DNA from 2 places in the Janthinobacterium sp. LS2A genome. Region 1 is predicted to be linked to the other one. Evidence: predicted binding sites of a transcription regulator. Region 1 holds the regulator's gene; the other holds the start of a gene.
The links. The regulator FNR, encoded in region 1, switches genes on or off when oxygen is low (the NO sensors DNR and NnrR bind a similar motif). The targets are predictions, from matches to a motif close to TTGATNNNNATCAA.
Positions count from the first base shown of each region.

Region 2: the regulator FNR is predicted to act here: its motif matches at 12,667-12,680, upstream of V3C40_RS08580 (KamA family radical SAM protein).

Region 1 covers NZ_JAZHPB010000006.1:58,410-72,958, forward strand. Annotated here, with positions in the region: gene V3C40_RS17775 (sulfite exporter TauE/SafE family protein) at 1-572, shown strand, start outside; gene V3C40_RS17780 (heavy metal translocating P-type ATPase) at 595-3,033, shown strand; gene ccoS (cbb3-type cytochrome oxidase assembly protein CcoS) at 3,036-3,212, shown strand; gene ccoN (cytochrome-c oxidase, cbb3-type subunit I) at 3,433-4,860, shown strand; gene ccoO (cytochrome-c oxidase, cbb3-type subunit II) at 4,876-5,490, shown strand; gene V3C40_RS17800 (cbb3-type cytochrome oxidase subunit 3) at 5,492-5,695, shown strand; gene ccoP (cytochrome-c oxidase, cbb3-type subunit III) at 5,688-6,608, shown strand; gene ccoG (cytochrome c oxidase accessory protein CcoG) at 6,613-7,995, shown strand; gene V3C40_RS17815 (FixH family protein) at 8,050-8,574, shown strand; gene fnr (fumarate/nitrate reduction transcriptional regulator Fnr) at 8,578-9,336, opposite strand; gene V3C40_RS17825 (response regulator) at 9,576-12,656, shown strand; gene V3C40_RS17830 (TOBE domain-containing protein) at 12,748-13,515, opposite strand; gene V3C40_RS17835 (sulfate/molybdate ABC transporter ATP-binding protein) at 13,541-14,242, opposite strand; gene modB (molybdate ABC transporter permease subunit) at 14,254-14,549, opposite strand, start outside.
Region 2 covers NZ_JAZHPB010000002.1:600,094-614,642, forward strand. Annotated here, with positions in the region: gene V3C40_RS08530 (M14 family metallopeptidase) at 79-1,203, shown strand; gene V3C40_RS08535 (methyl-accepting chemotaxis protein) at 1,586-3,289, shown strand; gene pmbA (metalloprotease PmbA) at 3,327-4,679, opposite strand; gene yjgA (ribosome biogenesis factor YjgA) at 4,776-5,375, shown strand; gene mog (molybdopterin adenylyltransferase) at 5,452-6,081, shown strand; gene V3C40_RS08555 (alpha/beta hydrolase) at 6,078-6,746, shown strand; gene V3C40_RS08560 (S1C family serine protease) at 6,802-8,355, opposite strand; gene V3C40_RS08565 (carboxymuconolactone decarboxylase family protein) at 8,460-9,026, opposite strand; gene V3C40_RS08570 (fumarylacetoacetate hydrolase family protein) at 9,026-9,874, opposite strand; gene V3C40_RS08575 (MFS transporter) at 9,819-11,159, opposite strand; gene V3C40_RS08580 (KamA family radical SAM protein) at 11,162-12,526, opposite strand; gene V3C40_RS08585 (cache domain-containing protein) at 12,809-13,267, shown strand; gene V3C40_RS08590 (methyl-accepting chemotaxis protein) at 13,336-14,549, shown strand, end outside.

The DNA.
Region 1 (14,549 bases):
TGGCCTACAACGGCGGGCGCATAGTCAGCTACATGCTGGCCGGCGCCCTGGCCGGCAGCCTGGCGGGCGCGGGCATGCTGCACCTGGCGTCACTACAAGTGGCCGGCTACTGGCTGGCCAACCTGATGCTCGTTGCTTTGGGCCTGTACCTGATGGACGCCTGGCGTGGCCTGGCCCATCTGGAAGCGGCCGGCAACGTCGTCTGGCGCCGCGTGCGCCCCCTGCTGAAACCGTTGATGCCGATGGATACGCCGTTCAAGGCGCTGGCAGTGGGCGGGCTGTGGGGCTGGGTGCCGTGCGGCATGGTCTACAGCGCGCTGCTGACGGCCATGATGCAGGGTTCTGCCCTGAACGGCGCGGCCACGATGGCCGCCTTCGGCCTGGGTACCCTGCCCACTTTGCTGGGCATGGGTTTGCTGGGCACGCGCTTGCGCACGCAGATGCAGCGCCGTCCCGTGCGCATCGCCAGCGGCTTGCTGGTGCTGGGCTTTGGCTTGCTGGGCCTGCTGCGCGCCGCGAATGGCGTCTCGCTGGGCTGGCTCGACGCCCTGTGCGTCACGGGCCATCCATGAAAAGACGCTTGAAAACAAACCTATGAATGCTGTTTTACAACCCTCCGCCTGCTTCCATTGCGGCTTGCCCGTGCCCGCAGGCTCCAGCTGGAACGTCACCATCGACGACGTGCCGCGCGCCATGTGCTGCCCCGGCTGCGAAGCCGTGGCGCAAACCATCGTCGACATCGGCCAGAGCGCCTACTACCGCGACCGCGACGAATATGCCGTCAATGCGGCCGATGCGACCATGGTACCGCCCGAACTGCGCCTGTACAGCAATGACGACGCGCAATTCGCGCGCGACGCCAGCAGCTGCGAAGCGACCCTGTCCGTCGAAGGCATCCGCTGCGCCGCCTGCGTCTGGCTGATCGAGCGTCAACTGACGCGCCTGCCCGGCGTGCAGGCGGCCAGCCTGAACGTTGCCACGGAGCGCCTGTACGTGCGCTGGAGCCGCGCCCAGTGCGAGCCGGGCGACATCCTGCAAGCCGTGCGGCAAGTCGGCTACACGGCCTATCCGTACGACGCCGTGCGCCATGGCGAACGCCTGCAAAAAGCCAGCAAGACCCTGGGCCGCCAGCTGTTCGTGGCCGGCCTGTCGATGATGCAGGTGATGATGTACGTGGCGCCTGCCTACCTGGCCGAGGATGGCACCTTGGACGACAATATGGCCAGCCTGATGCGCTGGGCCAGTTTGCTGCTGACCCTGCCCGCCATCTGTTACTCCGCCATGCCGTTCTTCCAGGGCGCCTGGGCCAGCCTGCGCGCGCGCACCCTGGGCATGGACGTGCCCGTCGCGCTGGGCATCCTGGCGGCCTTCTTCGGCAGCGTGGTGGCGACCTTCACGGGCCGCGGCGAGGTGTATTACGACTCGGCCACGATGTTCATCTTCCTGCTGCTGTGCAGCCGCTATTTCGAGCTGCAGGCGCGCCGCAAGGCCGCTTCCGCGCTTGAGCGCCTGCAGCACGCCTTGCCAGCCTCCGCTTCGCTGATGGCGGGCTTTCCCGACAACCGCGCCACCACCCTGGTGCCGGCCGGCAGCCTGGCCGTCGGCGACATCATCCTGGTCAAGCCGGGCGAAGCGATCGCCGCCGACAGCGTCATCGTCGAGGGCACGAGCGCGCTCGATTTGTCCTTGCTGACAGGCGAGAGCGCGGCGCAGCGCAGGAAAACGGGAGAACGGGTGCCGGGCGGGGCCATCAACGCCAGCGCAGCACTCATCTTGCGCGTGCTGAAACCGGCGCGCGAAAGCACCTTGTCCGATTTATTGAAACTGATCGAGCGGGCCGGCAGCGGCAAGCCGCAGATCGCGCAGTGGGCCGACAAGGTCGCCGCCTGGTTCGTGCTGGGCCTGCTGCTGTTCGCCGTCGCCGTGTTCGCCTTCTGGAGCTGGCATGACCCGACACAGGCCTGGCCCGTGGCCATTGCCGTGCTGGTTGTGTCGTGCCCGTGCGCACTGTCGCTGGCCACGCCGACGGCGCTGGCGGCCGCCACCGACAGCCTGCTGCGGCGCGGCGTGCTGATCGTCCAGCCCCACGTCCTGGAAACCCTGCACCGCGCCACCCACATCGTCTTCGACAAGACGGGCACCTTGACCCTGGGCCGGCCCGTGCTGCGGCAAATCGAGGGGCTCGGCAGCCTGAGCGAAGACGCATGCCTGCAGGTGGCCGCCGCGCTGGAAGCGGGCAGCGCCCATCCGCTGGCGCAGGCGATCCTGGCGGCAGCGGATGAGTTGCCAGGACAGCAACTTCGCATGCATGCGCAACAGTTGCAGGAAGTGCAAGGCCAGGGCCTGGAAGGCATCGTCGATGGCGTGCGCTACCGCCTGGGCAATGCGGCCTTTGTCGCCGCCATCGCCGGGCCGCCGCTGGGCGACACGGCCGTCGGCATGCAGGGCATGACGCCGCTGTACCTGGGCACCCAGGGCCGCTGGCTCACGCGTTTCCTGCTCAGCGACGCGCTGCGCCCGGAAGCGCGCGACGTCGTCGCGTATTTCCACCGGCACGGCAAGCAGGTCGTGCTGCTCAGCGGCGACCAGGAAGCGCTGACGCAAAGCGTAGCGACGGAACTGGGCATCAACACGGCATGCGGCGAATGCCTGCCCGATGAAAAGCTCGATTTCGTGCAGCAACTGCAGGCAACGGGCGCCGTCGTGGCGATGGTGGGCGATGGCATCAACGACGCGGCCGTGCTGAGCGGCGCCGACGTGTCCTTCGCCATGGGTTCCGGCGCCGCGCTGGCGCAGGCGCATGCGGACACGGTGCTGCTGTCGAGCCAACTGGTGTCCGTGCTCGACACGGCGAAGACGGCCGCGCGCAGCATGCGCATCATCCGCGAAAACCTGGGTTGGGCTACCCTGTACAATCTGACGGCCATCCCGGCCGCCGCGCTGGGTTTCTTGAACCCCTGGCTGTCCGGCGTCGGCATGGCTGCCAGCTCGGCCGTCGTCATCGCCAACGCCCTGCGCCTGCGGAAAGCCTGAACATGGAAGCACTGTATCTCCTCATCCCCTTGAGCGTCGTGGTCGTCTTCATCGCCCTGTGGGTGTATTTCACGGCCTCGGACGGCGGCCAGTTCGACGACCTCGTCGGACCGGGCCTGCGCGTGCTGCAGGACGACGACACGCCGCCCCAGCCGGCGCCCGGCGAACCGCATCCCTGACCTCCCAGCCCGGCCGGCGCGTCTGCCCCCAATCCGCCCGGATTGCAGGGATCTTGTATGGCTTTTTTGAGCGGAATTTGACCGAAATACCGCTTTATTTCGATGCCAGTTCGCTACGCTTATTTCATCCGGGGAATTTTGATCCACATCAAAGTTTTTTCACGGTCAAACACTTACTCTCTGGCCACCATCATAAATAGTAATTCCAGGGAGAGTCTTTGTGGATCAATCGCTGAACTATAACTACAAGATCGTGAAGCAATTCGCGGTCGCTACTGTGGTATGGGGCATCATCGGCATGCTGGTTGGCGTTATCATCGCCGCTCAGCTGGCCTGGCCTGCCCTGAACCTCGACATACCATGGCTGACATACGGACGCCTGCGTCCGCTGCACACGAATGCGGTGATTTTCGCCTTCGGCATCTGCGGCCTGTTCGCTACCTCGTACTACGTTGTCCAGCGCACCTGCCAGGTGCGCCTGTTTTCCGACAAACTGGCCGCCTTCACCTTCTGGGGCTGGCAAGCCGTGATCCTGTGCGCCGTCGTTACCCTGCCCATGGGCATGACACGCGGCAAGGAATACGCGGAACTGGAATGGCCTATCGCCATCCTCATCGCCGTCGTCTGGATCGCCTACGCCATCGTGTTCTTCGGCACGCTGATCAAGCGCAAGGTCAAGCACATCTACGTGGCCAACTGGTTCTTCGGCGCCTACATCCTGGCCGTGACGATTTTGCACGTGGTCAATGGCGCCGTCATGCCAGCCTCGTTCACCAAGTCGTATTCCGCCTATGCGGGCGTGCAGGACGCCATGATCCAGTGGTGGTACGGCCATAACGCGGTGGGTTTCATCCTGACCGCCGGCTATCTGGGCATGGTCTACTACTTCATCCCGAAGCAGGCCGAGCGCCCCGTGTACTCGTACCGTTTGTCGATCGTCCACTTCTGGGCACTGATCTTCACCTACATGTGGGCGGGCCCGCATCACCTGCACTACACGGCATTGCCTGACTGGACGCAATCGATCGGCATGGTCTTCTCGCTGGTCCTGCTGGCGCCAAGCTGGGGCGGCATGATCAACGGCATCATGACCCTGTCGGGCGCCTGGCACAAGCTGCGCACCGACCCGATCCTGAAATTCATGATCGTCTCGCTGTCGTTCTACGGCATCGCCACCTTCGAAGGTCCGATGATGTCGATCAAGACCATCAACTCGCTGTCGCACTACACCGACTGGACCGTTGCCCACGTGCATGCGGGCGCTCTGGGCTGGGTGGGCTTCATCACCATGGGTTCGATCTACTACCTGCTGCCGCGCCTGGCTGGCCGCACGCAGATGCACAGCACGCGCCTGGTCGACGTGCACTTCTGGGTGGCCACCATCGGCATCGTGCTGTACATCGCCGCCATGTGGATCGCCGGCGTGATGCAGGGCCTGATGTGGCGCGCGGTCAATCCGGACGGCACCCTGACCTACACCTTTGTCGAGAGCGTGAAAGCGACGTATCCGTACTACGTGGTGCGCGTGGCCGGTGGCCTGCTGTACCTGTCGGGTATGTGCATCATGGGCTACAACACCTGGATGACCCTGCGCGGCAGCAAACTCCCCGTCGCCCGCATTCCGGAACTGAACGCGGCGCACGCCTGATAGGAGCGAAAGCAAATGAAATTTTCACATGCATGGATTGAGAAAAACCCCTGGCTGCTGATCGCCCTGGTCACGGTGGTGATCAGCATCGGCGGCGCCGTCGAGATCGTCCCCCTGTTCTTCCAGAAGAGCACGACGGAACCGGTCGCCGGCCTGAAGCCGTATTCGCCGCTGCGCCTGGCGGGCCGCGACATCTACGTGCGCGAAGGCTGCTACAACTGCCACTCGCAGATGGTGCGTCCGCTGCGCGCGGAAACGGAACGCTATGGCCACTATTCGGTCGCCGGCGAGTTCGTCTATGACCGTCCGTTCCAGTGGGGTTCCAAACGCACGGGGCCCGACCTGGCCCGCGTGGGCGCCCGCTACAGCGATGAATGGCACCGCACGCACTTGAACAACCCGCGCGACGTGGTGCCCGAGTCGAACATGCCGTCCTACCCGTGGCTGGCGAAGACCAAGCTGGTGCCTGACGAGATCGTGCCGAAGATGCGCGCCCTGAAACGCCTGGGCCAGCCGTACAGCGAGGAAGAGATCGCCGCCGGCCCCGCGCAGCTGCAGGACAAGACGGAAGAAGACGCCCTGGTCGCCTATCTGCAAGGCCTCGGTACATTAATCAAAACAAGGAATTAGCATGGCAATCGAAAACCTGTTTGACAGCGCCAGCAGCGTCATGACGGTGGTTTCCTTTACGACGTTCGTGGGCATCCTGTGGTGGACGTTCAGCCGCAGCAACAGCGACTTCGACGCGGCGGCACGCCTGCCGTTCGCCGACGACGCGCTCGACTATCCGGCCGAGGCCGAGATGAACCTGGCGAAGGAGCATAACCATGGCTGACTTTACCAATGGCTTCTGGAATATCTACATCATCGTGCTGTCCCTGCTGGGCATCATCGGCTGTGGCGTGCTGCTGTACTCGCAGTCGAAAGTGAAAGTGGTCGCCGGCGCCCCCGCCGACGGCACCACGGGCCACGTCTGGGACGAGGACTTGAAGGAACTCAATACGCCGATGCCGCGCTGGTGGATGTGGCTGTTCTACATCACCATCGTCTTCGCGCTGGCCTACCTGTTCCTGTATCCGGGCCTGGGCAACTATGCCGGCAGCCTGGGCTGGAAATCGACGGGCCAGTACGAGGAAGAGCTGAAGAAGGCGGAAGCCGACTACGGCCCCCTGTTCAACAAGTACCTGAGCCAGGACTTGAAGACGGTGGCCGCCGATCCGCAGGCGCAAGCCATCGGCCAGCGCCTGTTCCTGACCTACTGCGCGCAATGCCACGGTTCGGATGCGCGCGGCAACAAGGGCTTCCCCAACCTGACGGACAAGGACTGGCTGTATGGCGGCGAACCCGACATCATCAAGACCACCATCCTGCACGGCCGCAATGGGCAGATGCCACCGATGGGCGCCGCCCTCGGTTCCGAAAAGGATGTCGAGAACGTGGCCCATTATGTGCTGAGCCTGTCCGGTTCGACCTCGGATCCCGTCAAGTCCGTGCTGGGCAAAGCCAAGTTTGGCGCCTGCATGGCCTGTCATGGCGCCGATGCGAAGGGCAACCAGATGCTGGGCGCTCCGAACCTGACGGACAAGGTCTGGCTGTACGGCGGCAGCGCCGATACCATCATGGAAACCGTACGCAAGGGACGCAGCAACACCATGCCGGCCTTCAGCGATTTCCTCGGCGAATCCAAGGTACACGTGCTGTCGGCGTATGTCTGGAGCCTGTCGAATCCTCAGACGCCCGTGAAATGATGTAATGGAACCTCAAGTCATCAAGATGTATGCGGCCCGCGAGCAGATCTACCCTCGCGAGGCCAAAGGACGCTACGCTACCTGGCGATGGGTATGCGTATGGCTTACCCAGCTCGCGTTCTACGGCTTGCCGTGGTTGACCTGGAATGGCAGGCAAGCCCTGCTGTTCGACTTGACCACGCGCAAGTTCTACATTTTCGGCGTCGTGCTGTGGCCCCAGGATTTCATCTATCTGGCGGCCCTGCTGATCATCTGTGCGTATTTGTTGTTCCTCGTCACGGCCATTGCCGGGCGGGTGTGGTGCGGGTTCTCTTGCCCACAAACGGTATACACGGAAATTTTCCTGTGGGTCGAACGCCGCATCGAGGGCACGCGCAGCGCGCGCATGGCCCTCGACAAGCAGGGCCCGTCCGTGCGCAAGGCATTCAAGAAGACGGCCAAGCATGTGGTATGGGGCGCCATCGCCCTGTGGACGGGCTTTACCTTTGTCGGCTACTTCACGCCGATCAAGGAACTGGCGCAATCGGTGGTCACCTTGAATTTCGGTCCCTGGGAATGGTTCTGGGTCTTGTTCTACAGCCTGGCAACCTACGGCAACGCGGGCTGGCTGCGCGAGCAGGTGTGCAAATACATGTGCCCCTACGCGCGCTTCCAGAGCGCCATGTTCGACCAGGACACCCTGATCATCACCTACGATGCCAAGCGCGGCGAACCACGCGGCGCCATGAGCAAGAAGGCCGGCAACAACGACAAGCTGGGCGACTGCATCGACTGCACCCTGTGCGTGCAGGTGTGTCCGACCGGCATCGATATCCGCAACGGCCTGCAGTATGAATGCATCGGCTGCGCCGCCTGCGTCGATGCCTGCAACAGCGTGATGGACAAGGTCGAGCGGCCGCGTGGCCTGATACGCTACAGCACCGACCATGCGATGGAAAACAACTTCAATTCGAAGCAGATACGCCAGCGCGCCATGCGCCCGCGCGTCTTGATCTACACTTCCATCCTGGCCCTGATCATCATCGCCGTATGTACGTCGCTGGCCCTGCGCACGCCCCTGAAAATGGACGTGATCCGCGACCGCGGTTCGATGGGACGCGAAGTGGAAGACGGCATGATCGAAAACGTCTACCGCCTGCAGATCATGAACACGTCCGAGCAAAGCCAGCATTTTAAAATCAGCGCTTCCGGCTTGCCGGGCCTGACCTTGCTGACGCGCGAAGAAGTGACCTTGCAGCCGACGGAAACGCTGGGCTGGCCGATCCGCCTGCGCGTGCCGCACGGCGTGGGCGAGAAGGGGTCGAACAAGATTGCGATCGAATTGCAATCGCTGGACAACCCGTCGCTGCATGTGCGTGAAAGCGCGGTCTTCATCGTGCCGCGGTGATGCAGGAAGGCCGGTCCCCGCACGGGGGCTGGCCGTTTACAGAGGAGAAATACCATGTCCGACAGTCTGAAACTGCAGCCTCCCGTTGCACCGTGGTACAAGCATCGCTGGCCATGGCTGCTGATGATCGGTCCCGGCCTGTCCGTGGTCGTCGGCAGCTTCATGGGCTATATCGCCTTTACGCAGCCCGACGCGCTGGTGGTGGGCGATTATTACAAGCAGGGCAAGGCGATCAACCAGGATTTGAAGCGCGACACGATCGCCAGCGACCTGGCCATGGATACGAGCCTGGCGTACGACGTGGCGCAAGCGCGCCTGAGCGGTTCCGTGCACAGCTTCGGCAAGGCCTACCAGGGACCGCTGCAGCTGCACCTGGCGCATGCGACCCTGCCGGAAAAAGATATCAAGCTGCTGGTGCAGCCCGATGCGGCCGGCAATTTCTCGGTCGCGCTGCCGATGCTCGAGCGCAGCCGCTGGCAGGTGCTGGTGGAAAACGACAAGCGCGAGTGGCGCCTGTCCGGCATCTGGACCTGGCCCGTGCAGCGCAGCATCGCGCTGCATGCGGACGAAGAGTTATAAGCCTTACTTGCAGACGTCCGTGCCTGCCGTAATGGCTTTCAGCTTGGCTGGTTGCAGGATCTCGATCTCGCGGTTCGAGACGCGCAGCCAGCCTTCCTTCTTGAATTTCGACAATAAACGGCTGACGCTCTCGATGGTCAGGCCCAGGTAGTTGCCGATTTCCTCGCGCGACATGCGCAGCTGGAATTTGCTGCTCGAATAGCCGCGCGCTTCGTAGCGCGACGCCAGGTTGACGATGAAGGCGGCAAAACGCTGCGTCGCCTGCATATTGCCCAGCAACAGCATCACGCTTTGCTCGCGCGTGATTTCCTGGCTCATCATGCGGTGGAAATGACGCAGCAGGGTCGGCATATTGCCCAACAATTGTTCCAGGCTGGAAAACGGGATTTCACACACTTCGCTGTCTTCGAGCGCCACCGCATTACAGTGGTGGCGGTCGGCGCTGATGGCGTCCATGCCCAGCAGTTCGCCGGCCATCTGGAAACCCGTCACCTGCTCTTCGCCGCCCGGATTGATCTGGTACGTCTTGAAGTGTCCCAGGCGGATCGCGTACAGGTTCTGGAACGAGTCGCCGATGCGGAACAGCGAGGCGCCGCGCACGATCTTGCGGCGGCGGCCGATGATCTGGTCCAACCTGTCCATGTCGCCCATATCGAGGCCCATCGGCAGGCACAATTGATGCATGCTGCAGGTCGAGCATCGCGCACGCAACGCTTCCACGGTCACTGTGGGCAAGGTTGGAGTGAGTAGCGCTTCAGTCATGTCGGTACCTTTTAGAAAATGCAACAACAAGTTTACTGCATACAGGGTTGCCGTGTGCCAATTTCACCGCAATTTCGGCGAATAAACGACGTTCCGACTTTAATTATATGGCAACATCGTCAAAAGCCCATGCGGGGAGGGCCATTTGCGCGGCGCCGCTTGCCAACTTGATGTATTGATAGGAAAATTCCTAACAGCATTATCTGCCGCCTGTGCCGCCCGGTACTGAAAAGGAAATCATGAAGCCTCTCGGCATCAAAGCAAAAGTCGCGCTGGCCACCAGCCTGACCTCGATCGCCATGATCGCGCTGGTCACCATGATCCAGGTGCAGCACATGCGCGACGACTTCACCCGAGTACTGCTGAGCCAGCAGTCATCCCTGATCAGCCGCACCGCTGCCGAGCTCGACGACAAGCTGGGCATGCTGCTGCAGATCGTCACCCTGACGGCCAGGCAGCAGCCGCCGGAACTGATGGCCCAGCCGGCCCAATTGCGCGAATACTATTCGCGCCGCTCGATGCTGGTGCTGTTCGACGACGTGCTGGTGCTCGATGCACATGGCGCCGTCGTGGCCGACATGCCGGAAGTGGCGGGGCGCGCCGGCATCAACGTTGCCGAGCGCGAGTATTTCCAGACCGTGCTGCGCACGCGCCAGCCCATGATCACCGAGCCGATGCTCGGCAAGTCGAGCGGCATGCCCATCGTGCAGATGGTCGCGCCCGTGCTGGCCGCCGATGGCCAGGTGGCCGGCGTGGTGATCGGCGTGCTGCGCCTGTACAAGGACAACCTGCTGGGACGCCTGCGCTCGGAAAAGATCGGCAAGAGCGGCTATTACTTCATCCTCACGCGCGGCGCCGTGCCGCGCTACGTGCTGCATCCCGATACCAGCCGCTTGCTGCAGCCGCGCCAGCCGAACGCCAACCTGACGACGACCCAGCTGCTGAAGGAAGATGGCGAAGGCAGCATGGTCAGCACGAACAGCCGCGGCATCACGGCCGTCAACAGCTTCAAGCGTTTGAAATCGGTGAACTGGCTGCTGGCTACCTCGCTGCCCGTCGCGGACGCCTTCGAACCGTTCGATGGCGTGCTGTACCGGCTGGTGCTGTGGAGCATCCTCGCTTCGCTGCTAGCCGCATTTGTTCTGGGCTGGGTCACCGTGCGCCTGCTGTCGCCGCTGGTGCGCCTACGCGACACCCTGCTGGCCCTGCGTACCAGCGGCAGCCGTTTCACCCCCGTGCCGGTGCAGCAGCGCGACGAGATCGGCGAACTGACGGAGGCGTTCAACGGCCTGATGAGCGAGCGCGACCGCCTGCAGCAGGAACTCGAATCGCGCGCGGCCGAACTGGAGCAGGAACGCGACCGGGCCGAGGCCGCCAACCGCGCGAAGAGCGATTTCGTGGCCAACATGAGCCATGAAATCCGCACGCCCCTCAATGCCGTGCTGGGCATGGTGTATTTGCTGGGCAATACCAAGCTCGATACGGAACAGCGCAAGTATCTGACCATGGTGCGCGTGGCGGGCCAGTCGCTGCTGGGCATCCTCAACGACGTGCTCGATTATTCGAAGATCGAGGCGCGCCGCATGGAACTGTCGCCCGTCGAATTCGACCTCGACGAAGTCATGAATACCCTGGCCACGACGATGACGATGAATGCGGGCGAAAAGGAACTGGAACTGGCCATCGCCGTCGAGCCCGACGTGCCGCGGCGCCTCGTGGGCGACGCCCAGCGCCTGCAGCAAATCCTCGTCAACCTGGCCGGCAACGCCATCAAGTTCACGGAGAACGGCGAAGTGGTGGTGGCCGTCAGCCTGGCCGAGAGCAGGAGCGAGAGCGGCCGCGCCTGGCTGCGCTTCGAAGTGCGCGACACGGGCATCGGCATGACGGAACTGCAGCAACAGCAGCTGTTTGCCGCGTTTTCGCAGGGCGACCAGAGCATCACGCGCCGCTTCGGCGGCACGGGCCTGGGCCTGGCCATCAGCAAGCAGCTGATCCACATGATGGGCGGCGACATCGCCGTCGCCAGCAGCGAAGGCAAGGGCAGCCGCTTCTGGTTCAGCGTGCCGTTCGAGATGCTGGCGCAGCCGGCCGAAACGCGGCGCACGCCGGCCCTGGGCCAGCTGCGCCTGCTGGTGGCCGACGATAACCGCACCACGCGCGAACTGATCGTCAAGCTGATCGAGGCATGGGGCTGGCTGGCCGACGAAGTCGATTCCGGCTTTGCCGCCATCGAACTGTACCGCGAGCGCCTGGCGCAGCAGCAACCGTACGACGTGGTGCTGGCCGACTGGCACATGCCCGTCATGGACGGCCTGGCCACGGCCAAGGCCATCCGCCAGGCGGCCAGCGGCCAGCGCCAGCCCATCGTGGTGATGGTCAACGCCTTCGCCCGCAACCACCTCGAGGAAATCTCCAGCGCGGCCGAGGCCGACGTCGTGCTGATGAAGCCGATCACGGGATCGAGCCTGTTCGATGCCCTGCATCAGGCCCTGATCACGAAGAACGACGGCGGCGAGCAGCGCATCCTGCACCAGCCGCTGGGCACGGAACTGGCCGGCGTGCATTTCCTGCTGGTGGAAGACAATCATTTGAACCAGGCCGTGGCGCGCGGCATCCTCGAACACATGGGCGCCACCCTCGACGTGGTGGGCGACGGCTTGCAAGCCGTGGAACGGCTGCGCACGGAAGCGCTGCGCTACGACATCGTGCTGATGGACATGCAGATGCCCGTCATGGACGGTTTCAGCGCCACCCACATCATCCGCACGGAACTGCGCCTGAGCCTGCCCGTGATCGCCATGACGGCCGGCGTGCTGGCGTCCGAGCGCGAGCGCTGCATGACGGCCGGCATCAGCGACTTCATCGCCAAGCCCGTCGTGGTGGAAGAGATGATGGAAGTCATCCTGCGCCACCTGCCCAAACGCCCGCAAGTGCAGACGGCCGAGCCCGTACGCGTCGCCGATGAAGAGGTGTTTTCCATGGCGCCGCTGATGCGCGTGATGGGACGCGACGCGAAGGGGCGCGGCGTGCTGCGGCGCATGGTCGAAGACGCGCTGAACAAGGGCATGACGCCCGTGCGCGACGCGGAAACGGCATTGCAGGCGGGCCGCCACAGCGACGTGGCGCGCATCCTGCACAGCGTGCGCGGCTCCGTGGGCACCCTGGGCACGAAACGCCTGATCCGCGCCGCGTTCGCCACCGAGGAAGCCATCGACGCGGGTCGCCTGGATGAAGTCCCAAGCCTGCTGGCGCGCACGGCGCAGGAGCTGGAACTGGCGCTGGCGGCGGCGGCGGATTGGTTGTCGCGGTTGAAGGATTAAAAGGGTAGGTCGGATTAGCGCTACGCGCGTAATCCGACAGGACGCGCCAACAATGTTGTCGGATTACGCTGCGCTAATCCGACCTACGCACTTATGCCGGTACACCGAGAATCACGCTCGACGCCTTGAACATCGCCGTCACGCTGCCGCCGATGGCGATCCCCAGGTCGGTGCAGCTCTGGTTGGTGATGATGGCGGCGATCGTGCCGCCGCGCGGCAAGTCCAGCACCACTTCCGTGTTGACGGCACCTGTCTGCACGCGCGTGACCGTGCCGGCCAGCTGGTTGCGGGCGGAAAAGCGTGCGCCTTCGCTGTCGGCCACGAGGATGATGGACGAAGCCTTGATCAGCGCAAACGCTTCCGCGCCCGGCACCAGGCCCAGGCTTGCGCTGCTGCCCTGCGTGACGATGGCAACGATGTGCTGGCCGCCCGGCAATTCCAGGGTGACTTCATCGTTGACGGCGCCCGGTTTCAGTTCAGCCACCTTGCCCAGGAATTGATTGCGTGCCGTGGTTTTCATGGCCATTCTCCGTATGAGTAAAAGATCGTCGGCGATGCCTTCGGCCTGGCTGCCCAGCTGGCGCAGGTAGCGGGCATGTTCGCGCTCGATGATGCGGAAATTGTCGACCAGTTGGCGTCCCCGTTGCGTGAGCCGCGTGCCGCCGCCGCCCTTGCCGCCCGTCAGGCGCTCGACCAGCGGCTCGCCGGCCAGGTTGTTCATCGCGTCGATGGCGTCCCAGGCCGCCTTGTAGCTCATCTTTACCAACTTGGCCGCCTGCGTGATGGAACCGCATTCGGCGATGGCGCCCAGCAATTCCACCCTGCCGGCGCCGCCCAGGTTTTCCCCGCCCACCGTCATCCATAGCGAGCCTTGCAAGCCGATTTTATCCAATGCGTTCACCCAATGCCATGTGGTCTTCCCTGTTATCGATCTGTCCGTCGCGCAAGTACAGCACGTGCTCGCCCAGGATGCGCGCATCTTCCGGATCGTGCGTGATCAGGATCATGGGCACGTCCAGACGCTGTTGCCACTGGCTCAGTTCCAGCCGCATTTTGACACGCAGGGCCGGATCGAGGGCGGCGAACGGCTCGTCGAGCAGCAGCGCGGACGGCTCGGCCACGAGCGCCCTCGCCAGCGCCACCCGTTGGCGCTGGCCTCCGGACAACTCGTCGGGGAACTGGTGCGCCAGTTCCTGCAAGTGGAAGGCGTCGAGCCAATGCTCGACCTTCTGTAATTTTTCGCGCGCGCGCGGATTGAACCAGCCGCGGCTCAGGCCAAAGCCCACGTTCTGGCGCACCGTCAGGTGCGGGAACAGCGCGTAATCCTGGAACAGGTAGGCGACATTGCGCTGCTGCGGCGGCAAATTGATGCCGGCGGCCGAGTCGAACAAGGTGCGCCCGTTCAGGCGGATATGGCCTTCGTTCGGCGTGAAGAGTCCGGCAATGGCTTTCAGGGTCATGCTCTTGCCGGCGCCGGACGGGCCATACATGGCGATGCGCTGGCTGCCGGACGTACATTGCACCTGCAGGTCGAAGCGGCGTTTGCCGGAGCGCAAGGTGGCGCGGATGTCGAGGTCGAGTTGCATGGGCGTCATCCTCAGCGTCCTTTGTGCGCGACGCGCCCGGGCGCCAGGCGGCCAGCCGACAGCAGCACCACGATGCAGACCACCGAGATGATCACGACCAGCGTATTGGCCACGTCGTCCTGGCCCGCCTGCACGGCTTCATACACGGCCACCGACAGGGTCTGTGTCTTGCCGGGAATGCTGCCGGCCACCATCAGGGTGGCGCCAAACTCGCCCAGCGCGCGCACGAATCCCAGCAGCACGCCGGCGAGGATGCCGCGCCAGGCCAGCGGTAACGTGACGCGAAAGAAAATCGCCATTTCCGAAA
Region 2 (14,549 bases), on a different contig from region 1:
ACAAAGGCCACCGCAAAACAGGTATCATCGCGCCATTGCACACGATGCAAAACCCATACGTTTTTATCAGGAACACTCATGACCATTAAAATCAGCCAGCAATTCGACGCCGGCGCGATCGAGGTGCTGCGCGCCGACGATGCCCAATCCATCGAGCTGAACATCCGCAAGGATTCCCACGCCGACATCACGCAGTGGTTTTACTTCCGCCTGCAAGGCGCGCAAGGCGAGGCGTGCACGATCCGCTTCATGAACGCAGGCAAGTCGGCCTACCCGGACGGCTGGAAAGATTACCAGGCCGTCGCCAGCTACGACCGCGAAACCTGGTTCCGCGTGCCGACCAGCTTTGACGGCACCGTGATGACGATCGAACATACGCCCGAAGAAGAAAGCGTGTACTACGCCTATTTCGAGCCGTACCCATGGGACCGCCACCTGGCCCTGATCGACAGCGCGCAAGCGTCGCCGCTGGTGCGCCTGATCGACCTGGGCAGCACCGTCGAAGGCCGCGATATGAATCTGCTGGTGGTCGGCGACGCCGATGCCGAGAAAAAAGTCTGGGTCATCGCGCGCCAGCATCCCGGTGAAACGATGGCCGAATGGTTTGTCGAAGGCATGCTCGAAGCCTTGCTGGACCAGGCCAATCCGTTTGCCCGCCAGTGCCTGCAGGACGCCGTCTTCTACGTGGTGCCGAACATGAACCCGGACGGTTCCGTGCATGGCAACCTGCGCACCAACGCGGCCGGCGCCAACCTGAACCGCGAATGGATGACGCCGACGATGGAGCGCAGCCCGGAAGTATTCCTGGTGAAACAGAAAATGCATGAAATCGGCTGCGACCTGTTCCTCGACGTGCATGGCGACGAAGGTTTGCCTTACGTCTTCGTGGCCGGCAGCGATGCGCTGGAAAATTTCACGCCAGCACAAAAGGCCGAGCAAGACCGCTTCATCGCCGACTTCAAGGTGGCCAGCCCCGACTTCCAGGATGAGCACGGCTACGAAGACGGCCCGTTCACGCCGGAAGTGCTGACCATGGGTTCGCCCCATATCACGCACGCCTTCGGCTGCCTGTCGCTGACCCTGGAATTGCCGTTCAAGGACAATGCCAACGATCCCGACCCGCAAACGGGCTGGAGCGGCGCCCGCAGCGCCGCCCTGGGTGCGGCCGTGCTGCAGCCTATCCTGTCCACCTTGCGCGCCTGAACGCCAGGGCTAGACCGGCCCGCTTGATCCCATGCCCCGCTCGCCGGGGCATTTTTTTGCCCGCGCGGCAAGCGTTGCTGGTCCGGTGATTTTTTGCGCGAACATCTTGCCTGTCAGAAATTATCGTCCTACACTGGACAACAAAATCGGACCGTGCCCTTCTGCGCGGCCCCTCAAGAATACGCCGCTGGCCACCTCGCCGGCGCCCTGCAGTGCGCATCCATGGCATTGCCCTTGACATCACGGCCCCATACCTGCCGAGCTAGCTCTCTGTAACGCACACTGACCGCATCAGCATCAGCATCGTCACGGACGGACGCCGCCTGTCCGCAGGACGATGCCCAGCGCACGCTTTCCGCTTTCCGCCAAGGATGAATACCCTATGTCCAAGCTTAAAATCAGTACCCGCCTGGCCTTCAGTTTCGGCCTGATCATTGTCCTGCTTATCATGGTGGCATTTGTTTCAATCAGCCGCATCCGCAATATCAATGCCTCGACGGAAAAAATCCTCAATGACCGCTATGCCAAGGTCATGCTGTCCAATGCGATACAGTCCGAGGTCAATATCCAGGCTCGCCTCCTGAGCATCGCCATCATCGGCGCCAACGATGCCGATGAAGTCAGCAGTTCCGTGGCCAAGGTACAGGCGTCGGTCAAAAAGAACGTGGAACTGCTGGCGCGCCTGAAAGTCCTGGTCAACACGCCCAAGGGGCAGGAGCTGTTCCAGGCCGTGGCGAACGGCCACGAAGGCTATGGCAAGACGCGCGATGCGAATATCAAGCTGTTACAAGAAGGCAAATCGGAAACGGCGGGCATTTTCCTGCTGACGCAGCTGCGTTATCCGCAAGAAAAATTCCTGACGGCACTGGCGGCCATGGCCAGCTTCCAGGAATCGCTGATGGAAAGCGAAGGCAAGCAAGCCGGCGCCGATGGGCGCATGGCCATCATCCTGAGCCTGTCCCTGTCGAGCGCCGCGACGGCCATTGCCATCGCGCTGGCCATCCTGATCAGCCGCTCGATCAGCCGCCCCATAGCCGAAGCCGTCAAGGTGGCGCAACGGGTGGCTGCCGGCGACTTGTCGGTCACCATCGACGCGCGCGGCAACGATGAAACGGGCCTGCTGCTGCGGGCCTTGAAAGAGATGAATGACAATCTGCAAGGCATCGTGGCGCGGGTGCGCCATGGCACGGATGCCATCGCCCACGGCTCGCGTGAAATCGCCTCCGGCAATATGGACCTGTCGTCGCGCACGGAACAGCAAGCCAGCTCGCTGGAAGAAACGGCCTCGTCGATGGAGGAACTGACGTCCACCGTCAAGCAGAATGGCGAAAACGCGCGCCAGGCCAACCAGATGGCGCAATCGGCCTCCAGCGTGGCCAGCAAGGGCGGTCAGGTAGTGGCGGAAGTGATCACGACCATGGACTCCATCAATGCCTCGTCGAAGAAAATCGTCGACATCATCGGTGTCATCGACGGCATTGCTTTCCAGACCAATATCCTGGCCCTGAATGCGGCCGTGGAAGCGGCCAGGGCGGGCGAGCAGGGACGGGGCTTTGCCGTGGTCGCCACGGAAGTGCGCAACCTGGCCCACCGCTCTGCCTCCGCCGCGAAGGAAATCAAGATCCTCATCGACAACTCCGTGCACCAGGTCAACCTAGGCAGCAGCCTCGTGAACCAGGCGGGCAGCACCATGGAAGAGATCGTCAGCAGCGTGCGGCGCGTCACGGACATCATGGCCGAGATCACGTCCGCCAGCAACGAGCAGGAAACGGGCATTGAACAGATCAACCAGGCCATCACGGAAATGGATGCGGTGACACAGCAAAATGCGGCCCTCGTGGAAGAGGCCGCCGCCGCGTCCGAAGCCCTGCAGGATCAGGCGGGCATCCTGGCCGAAGCCGTCAGCGTGTTCAAGCTCGACGGCACGCAGGCGCTGCCGCCGGCGCAGGTGCAAGCCATCCGCGCTCCGGCCCGCGCGCCAGCCAAGCCGGCCGCCGCGCCGCGCGTTACGGCAGCGCTCGCGAGGAAAGCAGGCAAGGCGGGCACCCTGGCCGTGGTCGCCGATGCCGAGTGGGAACAGTACTAAGGCAGGACCTGCCGCAAGGCATACATCAGCCTGCGCCTCAGCCGCCCGCCACCACCATGCTCTCGATGAGGATGGACCCCGTCTCTTTGGTGCCGCGGCGCAAGGCGTCGGCGCCCACGGCCACGATGTTGCGCAGCATGTCCTTCATGTTGCCGGCGATGGTGATTTCTTCCACCGGGTATTGAATGACGCCGTTTTCGACCCAGAAACCGGAGGCGCCGCGCGAATAGTCGCCCGTCACGTAATTGGTTCCTTGCCCCATCAGTTCCGTCACCAGCAAGCCCGTGCCCAACTTTTTCAGCATGGCGACAAAATCGTCGCTGGCGGCCGTCAGCTTGGAGGTCAGGTACAGATTGTGCGAACCGCCCGCGTTGCCCGTCGTCTGCATGCCCAGCTTGCGGGCCGTGTAAGTCGACAGGAAATAGCCTTGCACCAGGCCATCCTTGACGACGTCGCGGCTGACGGTTTTCACGCCCTCTTCATCGAACGGCGCCGAACCGACGCCGCCGATCACGTGCGGGTCTTCGAAGATCTGCACATGCGACGGCAGCACTTGCGTGCCCAGCGAGTCGTTCAGAAACGTGGACTTGCGGTACAGGGCGCCGCCCGAGGTCGCTTGCACATAAGTACCGAGCAAACCGGCCGCCAGCGGCGCCTCGAACAGCACGGGGCAAGTACGCGTGCCGAGTTTACGCGCATTCAGGCGCGACAGGGCGCGCTCGGCGGCGTAGCGGCCGATGGCTTCCGGGCTCGACATTTTGGACGCGTCGCGCACGGATGAATACCAGTCGTCGCGCTGCATCTTGGCGCCCTTGCCGGCGATGGGCGCCACGGACAGGGTGTGGCGCGAAAACGGGTAGCCGCCGATGAAGCCGCGCGAATTGGCGGACACAAAGTGCGATTGCTGCACGTGCACGCTGGCGCCCTCGCTGTTGGTGATGCGCGGGTCGACGGCGAACGCGGCCGCTTCGGCCCGCTGGGCCAGTGCGACGGCTTCCTCGGTGGAAATGAGCCACGGATAGAACAGTTGCAAGTCGCGGGGGGACATTTCCAGCATGTCCGCGTCGGCCAGGCCCGCGCAATCGTCCTCGGCCGTGAAGCGGGCGATGTTGTAGGCCGCGTCCACCGTGGCGCGCAGGGCGGACGGCGAAAAGTCGGAGGTGCTGGCATTGCCGCGCTTCTTGCCGACAAACACGGTCACGCCCATGCCCTTGTCCTTGTTTTGCTCGATCGTCTCGATCTTGCCTTTTCGTACAGAAACGGACAGGCCACCGCCTTCGCTGACTTCGACGGCAGCGTCGGTGCCGCCCGCTTCCCGCGCAAAAGACAACACATCACGGGCCAGTTGCTGCAATTGCTCTTGACTATGGGTAAATACGGAGTCGTTCATGCGCTGTTTTCTTCGGAAAGCCGCTAAAAAGGTTATCATAGCAGTCGTTTACAGTTTACAGGAGCGGTCCACAAGTCCTCTCCCGCCTTATATATCATGCCAAATCCAAACCGGGGAGCTTGCGGCTTCCAATCGACCGAATTCGAACAGGAATATGAACGTCCGTCGAAATCGGAACTCAAACGCCAGATGACCGTCCTGCAAAAGCTGGGCGAAGAACTCGTCAATGAAGCACGCGACCGCGTCAAGCGCGTCCCGATGCCGGAAGACGTGCGCGACGCCATTCTCGAATGCCAGCAAATCAAGGATCACGAAGGCCGCCGCCGCCAGCTGCAATACGTGGGCAAGAAGATGCGCACTCTGGATGAAGAAGAAGTTGCCGCCATCCAACGCACCATCGATAGCTGGAAAGGCTTGTCGAAAGCCGACACGGCCAATATGCACGCGATGGAACGCCGCCGCGACAAGCTGTTGACGGACGACAAGGCGTTGACCGTCTTGCTGTCGGAAAACCCGGAACTGGACGTGCAGCACCTGCGCACCCTGATCCGCAATGCCCGCAAGGAGCAAGCCGAGAACAAGCCGCCAAAAGCCTACCGTGAAATCTTCCAGATTTTGAAAGAGATCGCCAAGAAGAAAAACGGCGGCAAGAAAGATGCCGACGAAGATGACGTTGAAGGCGAAGACGACGAGTAAAAAACTGGGGTCTGACCCCAGCATTGACGAAAAACCGGGATCAGCCCGGTTTTTTTACGACATAGACAGGTGCCCCATGACCACGATAGAAGACGAATTGATTATCGGCCTCGTGTCGATCTCGGACCGCGCCAGCGGCGGCGTATATGAAGACCTGGGCATCCCGGCCCTGGAAAGCTGGCTGTCCGCCGCCATCCGCACGCCTTTCCGACTGGAAAAGCGGTTGATCCCGGACGAGCGCTCGCAGATTGAAAACACCCTGATCGACATGGTCGACCTGAGCCACTGCCATCTGATCCTGACGACGGGTGGCACGGGACCGGCGCGGCGCGACGTCACGCCGGACGCCACCTTGTCCGTCGGGACCAAGGAAATGCCCGGTTTCGGCGAACAGATGCGCCAGATCAGCCTGCAATTCGTGCCGACGGCGATCCTGTCGCGCCAGGTGGCCGTGATCCGCGAAACGCCCGAGCGCGCCGCCCTGATCATGAACTTGCCGGGCCAGCCGAAAGCCATCAAGGAAACCCTGGAAGGCTTGAAAGACGCCGCTGGCGTGCAACTGGTGAACGGCATCTTTGCCGCCGTGCCATATTGCATCGACCTCATCGGTGGCCCCTACATGGAAACCGATCCGGCCATCTGCAAGGCCTTCCGCCCCAAATCGGCGCTGCGTCCGGCGCAACCATTACCAGAGGAAAACACATGAGCAACTTGCTGGAAACCATAGAACTCGACAGCGCACCGAATCCTACCGTCGCCATCATCTGGATGCACGGCCTGGGCGCAGACGGCAACGACTTCGTTCCTCTGGTAAAAGAACTCGATTTGCGCGGCTGCCCCGCCATCCGCTTCATTTTCCCCAGCGCCGGCACCATGCCCGTCACCATCAACAACGGTTATGTGATGCGCGCCTGGTACGACATTCTCGTGAACGACCTCGTGCGCCGCGAAGATGAGGCTGGCTTGCGTGCCTCGCAGGCGCAGATCGAAGCGCTGATCGCGCGCGAAAAGGCGCGCGGCATTCCCGCCAGCCGCATCATCCTGGCCGGCTTCTCGCAAGGCTGCGCCATGACCTTGCAAACGGGCTTGCGCCACGCGGAACCGCTGGCCGGCCTGATGTGCCTGTCCGGCTATCTGCCGCTGGCCGACAAGACGGCAGCCGAGCGCACGCCGGCAAGCCTGCAGACGCCGGTCTTCATGGCGCACGGCACGGCCGACCCCGTGGTACCGGTAGCCCGCGCACAGCAGTCGCGCGACTTGCTCACCGGCATGGGTTACAAGGTGGAGTGGCGCGAGTACATGATGCAGCACTCGCTGTGCCAGGAAGAAATCGACGCCATCGGCGCGTGGCTGAAAAAAGTGCTGGCCTAAAATAAACAGGCGCGGTGTGCGCCGCGCCTGTTGTCTTGCGAAACGCCGGGAACGATCAGTTCGCCGGCGTTTTTTCATTCCATATTTTCAACATGTCGGGCGACGCTTCCGAGCGGATGCCGTTGTCCGTCAGTATCGATTCCGTCGCTGCCAGCATGTCCTTGCGGGGCACGACGACCATTTCCGCATCGCGCTGCTGGAAGCGGAACGTCAGCAAGTCATCGGTCTGGTCGCGCAGCAAAGCCACCAGGTGCGCCAGGCTGCGCACGCGCACGCCATTGACGGAATCGACGACCGAGAAGAAACGGGTACTGTAGCCATTCATCAGCTTGTGCGGGAAGAATGGCGCGGCGATCACCACCAGCTCTTCGCGCTCGCTATCGGGCGCATCGCCGCGCCGCGTGGCCAGCGGATTGCCGGCAAACGCCATGCCGCCCAGGATCGCCGGGTTGCCATTCGGCGCCGCCATGAATTCCGTGGTGGCGCGCGAAAACACCATCGGGCCGAAGATGAAATAGGACGGGTAATTGCCCTGCAGCCCGGCGATCAGCATCGGATGCGCGGCCGAGACGGGTACCTTGATTTTCAGGGGCGCGCCCTGGCGCACCACCGTCAGCGGCAATTCGCCGTCTTTCGCCAGCTGCTGCACCCGGTACTGGAAGCGCACGCGGCTATTGGCATTCAGCTTGACCATGCCCTGGTTGTCGATGGGGAAATCGCCGATATGCGTGATAACATCCCATTCCTTGAGCGGATAGCCGGCATCCTTGCTGGCCGGCGACATCACGACGGCCCCCTCGACGCCCTTGGCCAGCTTCAGATAGGTGCGCAGCGCGGGATTTTCCAGCGTTTGCGTCACGTCGCGCATGGCCGGCTTGCCCTTGGGCGCGCCACTCTCCTGGTCGCGCAGGAACAGCTCGATTTCCTCGTTGGGAATGATGTAGCCGATGTTTTGCGCATTGAGCATGCCGGCAAAGGCCAGGCCGATCATCTTGTCGCCGGCAATCACGGGGCCGCCGCTATTGCCCGGGTTGATGGCCGCATCGATCTGGATGCGCAGGCCGGAGACGGGGAAGTTGTAGCGCACGAATTCGATGCGCGAGACGATGCCCTTGGTGATCGATAGCGACGTGCCGCCCGTCGGATAGCCATACGCGAGCACGGCATCGCGCACGTCGGGCAAGACATTGGCGCGCGGCACGGCTTTGTGGCTGGCGAAAAAACTGTCGTCGTCGATTTGCAGCAAGGCCAGGTCCATGCCGCGCGAGATGGCCAGCACGGTCGCCGGGATCTTGTCGCCGGCGCCGTTGGCCTGGATCTGCACCTGGCTGGCATAGCCGACCACGTGCGCATTGGTGAGGATGCGGCGGCCTTCGATGACAACCCCGGAGCCCGTCACCTCTTGCGGCGCGGCCTTGCTCCACGGCTTGTACGGATCAGGCCCGCGCAGGGTGGAAAACACCTTGACGACGGAGTTTTCCAGGGCGGAAGCACTGGCGCTGGCAGCCGTCTCGGCGGCAAGCGCACGCACCGTCATCAAGGGGCAAAAAGAAAGGGCCAGCGCCAGGAAGGCGCGGCCCATCAGGGTGAAGCACGGACGAGTTTTCATTGAGCTTGTTGGCAATGGAAGGGAAGTAAAATTATATATTGAATAATTGCAACTTCATTACACTTTGTCCATCTTTGCCGAAGAACTCCTCTAAACTCCTCTCATCAGGCGGGCATGGGCGGCACGCCCAACGCCGGCACGGCCGTCTGCGCCCCATTCATCACCATGGCCAGGAAGGTGTAGTAGCCATTGATGCCCATCAAGTCGACTACGCCGTGCTCGCCGAACAGCGCCAGCGCCCGCGCATAGGTAGCGTCGCTGATCCGCTTGTTCTGCTGCAGCTCGATGCAAAAGTCGTGCACGGCTTGCTCGTCTTCTTTCAGGGCAAGCGGTACGCGCCGTTCAGCAATGGCGTCCACGGCCGCTTGCGCAATGCCGTTCTGCACGGCCAGCGGCGCATGGATGGCCCACTCGACTTGCTGATCCCACTGGCGCGCCGTCACGAGGATCGCCAGTTCCGACAACCGCGTGCCGATGGCGCTGCGGTAGCGCAAGTATTCACCCATGCGCTGCGCCGTTTCCATCAGCTCGGGGCTGCGGATCAGCGGCACGAAGGGGCCGTACAGCGCCCCGCGCGGGCCATCGATGATCGCTTGCGCGGCCGCGCGCTGCTGTGAGTCCAGCTGGTCCAGCGGCAGCGGCGGCAAACGGTCGATATCGCAACCGGCCATCAGGCGGTCCAGGCGACCACGTCCTGCTGCTGTTCGCCGAGGCCGGCGATACCCAGGCGCATGCTGTCGCCTTTTTTGAGGAAGCGCTGCGGCTTGCGGCCTTGGCCCACGCCCGGCGGCGTGCCCGTGGCGATGACGTCGCCCGGTTCCAGGGTCATGAATTGCGACAAATAGCTGACGATCTGCGCCACCGTGAAGATCATGGTTTGCGTATTGCCGGTCTGCATGCGCTTGCCGTTGACTTCCAGGTACAGGTCCAGGTCCTGCTCGTCGATGACTTCATCGCGCGTCACCAGCCACGGGCCGACAGGGCCGAAAGTGTCGCAACCCTTGCCTTTATCCCACTGGCCGCCCCGCTCCAGCTGGAACGAACGCTCGGAAATGTCGTTGACGACGCAATAGCCGGCCACGTATTTCAAGGCGTCCTCTTCGCTCACGTATTGCGCGCGCGTACCGATGACCACGCCCAGTTCCACTTCCCAATCCGTCTTTTTCGCACCTTTTGGCAACACGACATTGTCGTCCGGGCCATTCAGGCAAGTAATGGCCTTCATGAACACGATCGGTTCAGCCGGAATCGGCATGCCGGACTCGGCCGCGTGATCCGCATAATTGAGGCCGATGCCGATGAACTTGCCGACTTTCGCCAGCGGCACGCCGAAGCGTGGATTGCCGCGCACCAAAGGCAAGGTCTTTTCGTCGAGCTTGGCCAGCTTGCGCAGGGCCTTGTCGGACAGTTGTGCGCCGTCAATATCGGCAATCACACCGGACAGGTCGCGCAGTTTGCCTTCTTCATCGATCAGGCCCGGTTTTTCCTTGCCTGGACGTCCATAACGAACGAGTTTCATAGTCTTCCTTGGAGTTGATCATTGCCGCTGTGCAGGCTGCCATTTTACCGGATGGCCCGGCACGCCTGTAGCGGTCAATGAAAAACATCGCAAGTCCCGGCAGTTGCAAGGCCGCCAGCACGCCAAACGCCGCCTGGTAGGCCTGCGGCGGATACTGCTGCTGGCTGTTCAGGGGCCAGCAGCCAAGGATCAGGCCAAAGCCCGCCTGCACCAGGAAGGCGCCCGTGAAAATGAGCAAATTCAGGCAGGTGGCCGCCCTGCCCGTCAGGCTGGCCGGCATGCTTTGCGCGACGATCGCATACTCGAGGCCCGTCACCGTGCCCAGCAAGGTAAACAGCACGGACAGCAAAGGCAGGCTGGGCACCACATTGCAGGCCATCGCCACTTGCACGCCGACAAACAGGACGATGCCGGCGCCCGCCACCTGCATTGGTTCAATCGCGCGCCGCCCGGCCCACTCCGTCAGCATGCCCATGCCGATGGCGCCGAAGATGACGGCCGCCATGCCCAAGTACAACAAATACGCGACGTTATCGTCAGACAAGCCGCCCACGTCGGCCAGCCAGCGGCCTATCCACAAGCCCTGCACGCCAAAGAACACCGTGTGCGGCAGCAGGATCAGCGCGATGGTGCGGCGAAAACCGGGATCGCGGTACACGCTCCAGACGCTGACCTTGCTCTTGGCTGCGGCAGGCGCGGGCAGGGCCGGTGACAGCAGGCGGATCAGCAAGCCGATGGCGAGCGCCGCCAGCGCCAGGCCCAGGAAGACGCCACGCCAATCCGTGTAGTGCAGGGCCAGCTTGACGGGCGTGGTGGCCGTGGCTGCACCAAGGCCGCCCACGGCGATCAGATAGCCGTGCACGGACGGCAGGCGCGATGGTGCTATGGCGCACGAGACCGCTTTCACGGCGGCCATGAAACAGCCGCCCAGCCCCGCGCCCATCAAGGCGCGCGCCCACATCAGCTCGGCGAAGCTGTGGCCCCGGCTGAACAGCCACACGCCCAGGGCCGCCAGCGCCAGCAGCCACAGTTGCACCGTGCGGGGACCGTAGCGGTCGAGCGCCATGCCGATCGGCAGTTGCACCAGCGCAAAGGCGAGAAAAAAGGCGCTGGTTAGCAGGCCCAGCTGGGCTGGCGTCAGGGCGAAGGCGCCCAGCAGCTCGGCCGTCAGCACGGCATTGACGCCTCGCAGCAGGCACGAAAGGTAATGCCCGAGCGCAAACGGCAGGAACACCAGGCAAAACACGGCCACGCCGGAGCGGGCAGGTGCAACGGCCGCGTGCATGCTCAGGCGGCCTGTGCCAGGCGGATGATTTTATGCGGCAGCTGCGGGACGGGCTCATCCATTTCAAAGAAAAACTTGTCGTGGCCAAATGCGGGTTTCAAATGGTCCAGCCATGTCGCTTCCGCGTCGAACTTGGCATAAAACGGCCGGCGCACCCAGTCGGGGTTACGTGCCTGCAAAAATTGCAGGGCAAACAGTTTTTCGCCATTGATGGTGACGATGCCGTCGATGACGACCTTGCCGGGGAAGGCGCTCATGGACGGTCCGCGCACCGTGCGCGACAGGCCCGACACCATCTGGTAGGCGGCCTGGAAAATCTCGTGCGCCTTTGCCAAAGGCAACTCGAAATAGCCGCGCGGACCCGTGTCCCGTTCGACAAACATGTAATAGGGAATCGCCCCCAGGCGCGTGCCCGTCTGCCACAGCTCGGCCCAGCTTGCCGGGTCTTCATTGATGTGACGGATCAGCGGCCCCTGCATGCGCAAGGTGGCGCCCGTGGAGACGATGCGTTTTACGGCTTGCTGGGCAATGTTCTGGCGCAACTCGACGGCATGACTGTAATGGCCCATCACGGCCAGGTTCTTGCCCGCCTTGACGATGCGCTCGAACAGGCGCATCAAGTCATCCGCATCGCGGTCGGAGACAAAGCGCTGCGGCCAATACGCCACCGCCTTGGTGCCGATGCGAATGTTCTGGATGTGTTCCAGGCCCGGCGCCAGCAGCGGCTCCAGGTAGGCGGTCAGTTGCCGCGTGTTCATGATCATCGGGTCGCCGCCCGTGATCAGCACGTCCGTCACTTCCGGATGCAGTTTCAGGTAAGCAACCAGCTCATGCGACTCGCGCGCATCGAACTTCATGTCGTCCATGCCGACGAACTGGGGCCAGCGGAAGCAGAAAGTGCAATACGCGTGGCAGGTCTGGCCCGCGCTGGGGAAGAACAGCACTGTTTGCGCATATTTATGCTGCAGGCCGCGCACGGGCGCGTCGTTGACCCGGGGCACGTTATGCGTCATCTGCCCAGCAGGATGAGGATTCATGCCCAGGCGCAAACCATGCACATAGGCATCAATGGCCGCCTTGTCGCGCTGCACCAGCACCAGGTCGCGCAGGTGCGCGTACTGCTCGGGTGGCAGCATGTCGCGATGGGGAAAGACGAGGCGGTAGATGGGGTCGTCAGGGATGTTGTTCCAGTCGATCAGTTGATCAAGCACATATTCATTGGTGCGAAACGGCAAGACGTGCGACACCACTTGCACGGCTACACGCTGCTCTTCCGGCAGCCATTCCCACTGCCGCGCCTGCTGAATGGTTTGCCGCGTATACGGCTTGAACTTGGGTGAAAACGGCTCGGTAATGAGTGCGGACACGATCGGCTCCTTGCCTGTAAATAGCGATAACTTTCATGAAATTGACCGTATATCGGCCAATCCCAGCCTTTTTCTCCCGCATGCCAGGCCACCCCGACATGCTGTGAAAGTAATCATAATTCTTGCCATTAGGAATCAAATTGCTGCATATCAACAAGCCGTCGATACGTTGCATGCTGCCTACAAGCAACACCTTAGTTTGTTCCAACGCAAGCTGAGACGAACTTCGGCGACGTAAATTACGTCTTGGCAACACTTCCCTCGATATCACAAGGAGATTTCATGAAACGCTTATTCACGGGCAGCCTGCTGTGCCTGGCATTTGCCGGCGGCAGCGTCGGTGCCGCGGTCGAACCAACGGAAAAAGATGCGATCGCCATGGCCGAACGGGGCGCCGCCTTCATGAAGGCGCATGGCAAGGAAGAAATGATGAAGAAAATCACGGCGAAAGACCCGGACTTCGTGCAGGGCTCGCTGTATGTGGACATGCGCGACATCAAGACGGGCATTGTGCTGGCCCATCCCATCAATCCTTCCATCGTGGGCAAGGATTTGACGGATGTGCCCGATGCGAACGGCAAGAAATATCGCCGTGAAATCATTGAACTGGCACAAAAACAGGGCAAGGGCTGGGTCGATTACCAGTACAAGAATCCCGTCAGCGGCAAGATCGAGCCGAAGACCACCTACATTCTGCGCGTCAACGATGTGGTACTGGAAGCGGGCATCTACAAAAAATAAGACGGGGGCGGCGCGCACGCACGCCGTGCGCCGCCTGCGGTTTGAACAGCCATCGCCAGGAGTCAAGCATGCTCAATCAATTACGCATCGGACCAAAATTATTGCTGGCGCCCACCCTGGTCTTGCTGCTGCTGATACTCAGCTCGAGCGGCGCCTGGTATGGCATGGTGCGGCAAAATGCCTCGCTGGAAAACATGGTGCGGGTGCGCATCACGCATTTGAAGGCGGCCGCCGACGTACTAGGAGAGGCCAGGCAAGTACACGGCAATATGTACCAGTTGCTGTCGTGGACGAATGGCAGCTTTGCCAAGGCCCGCCTCGATGCATTGGAGCAACAGATCAAGACGCGCCATGCAGCCATCGGCGCCCAGCTGGCCACGCTGCGCGCCACGGCCACAGGCGCCGAGCGCACCTTGGTCGATGCGGCCATCACGGCGCTGGCCGGCTATCGCAAGGCTGTGCTGGAAACCATGGAAATGGCGCAGATGGACCAGTCGATCGCCACCAATTCCATGCTCAAGGCGGAAACCCAATTCGTCCAGTTCAATACGCAGCTGGCGCAACTGTCGGCCCTGGAAACAAGCCTCAGCAGCGAAGCCCATGCGACGGCCAGCGCCGAGTTCCGCAGCCTGGGCTGGAGCCTGCTGCTGACGGTGCTGCTGTCTATCCTCGTTTCCATCGTCGTGACCATGCTGGTGCGGCGCGCCATGCTGGTGGAAATCCGCGGCATTGCCGACGCCGTGCAAGACCTGGCTGCGGGCAAGCTGACGGCCGGCGCGCCCAAGCAGGGCAATGACGAAATCGCCGGCACGTCACGCGTGCTGGACCAGACTATCGCCCACCTGAACCAGACCTTGCGCACCATCATGGACGCCGTGCAATCGATCGACACGGCCTCGCGCGAAATTGCCACCGGCAACCTGGACTTATCGGCGCGCACGGAAATGCAAGCAAGTTCGCTGGAAGAAACGTCGAGCGCCATGGAAGCGCTGACGCAAGCCGTCAATGACAACGCCGACAACGCCCAGCTGGCCTGCGAGCTGGCGGAGCAAGCATCGACCCTGGCCGTGCAAGGAGGTGCGTCGATGCAGCAAGCGGTGACGACGATGGCGACAATACGCGCCAATTCGCGTCAGATCGTGGATATTATCGGCGTGATCGACGGCATTTCCTTCCAGACCAATATCCTCGCGCTGAACGCGGCGGTGGAAGCGGCGCGCGCAGGAGAACAAGGCCGCGGCTTTGCCGTCGTCGCGTCCGAAGTGCGCACCCTGGCGCAGCG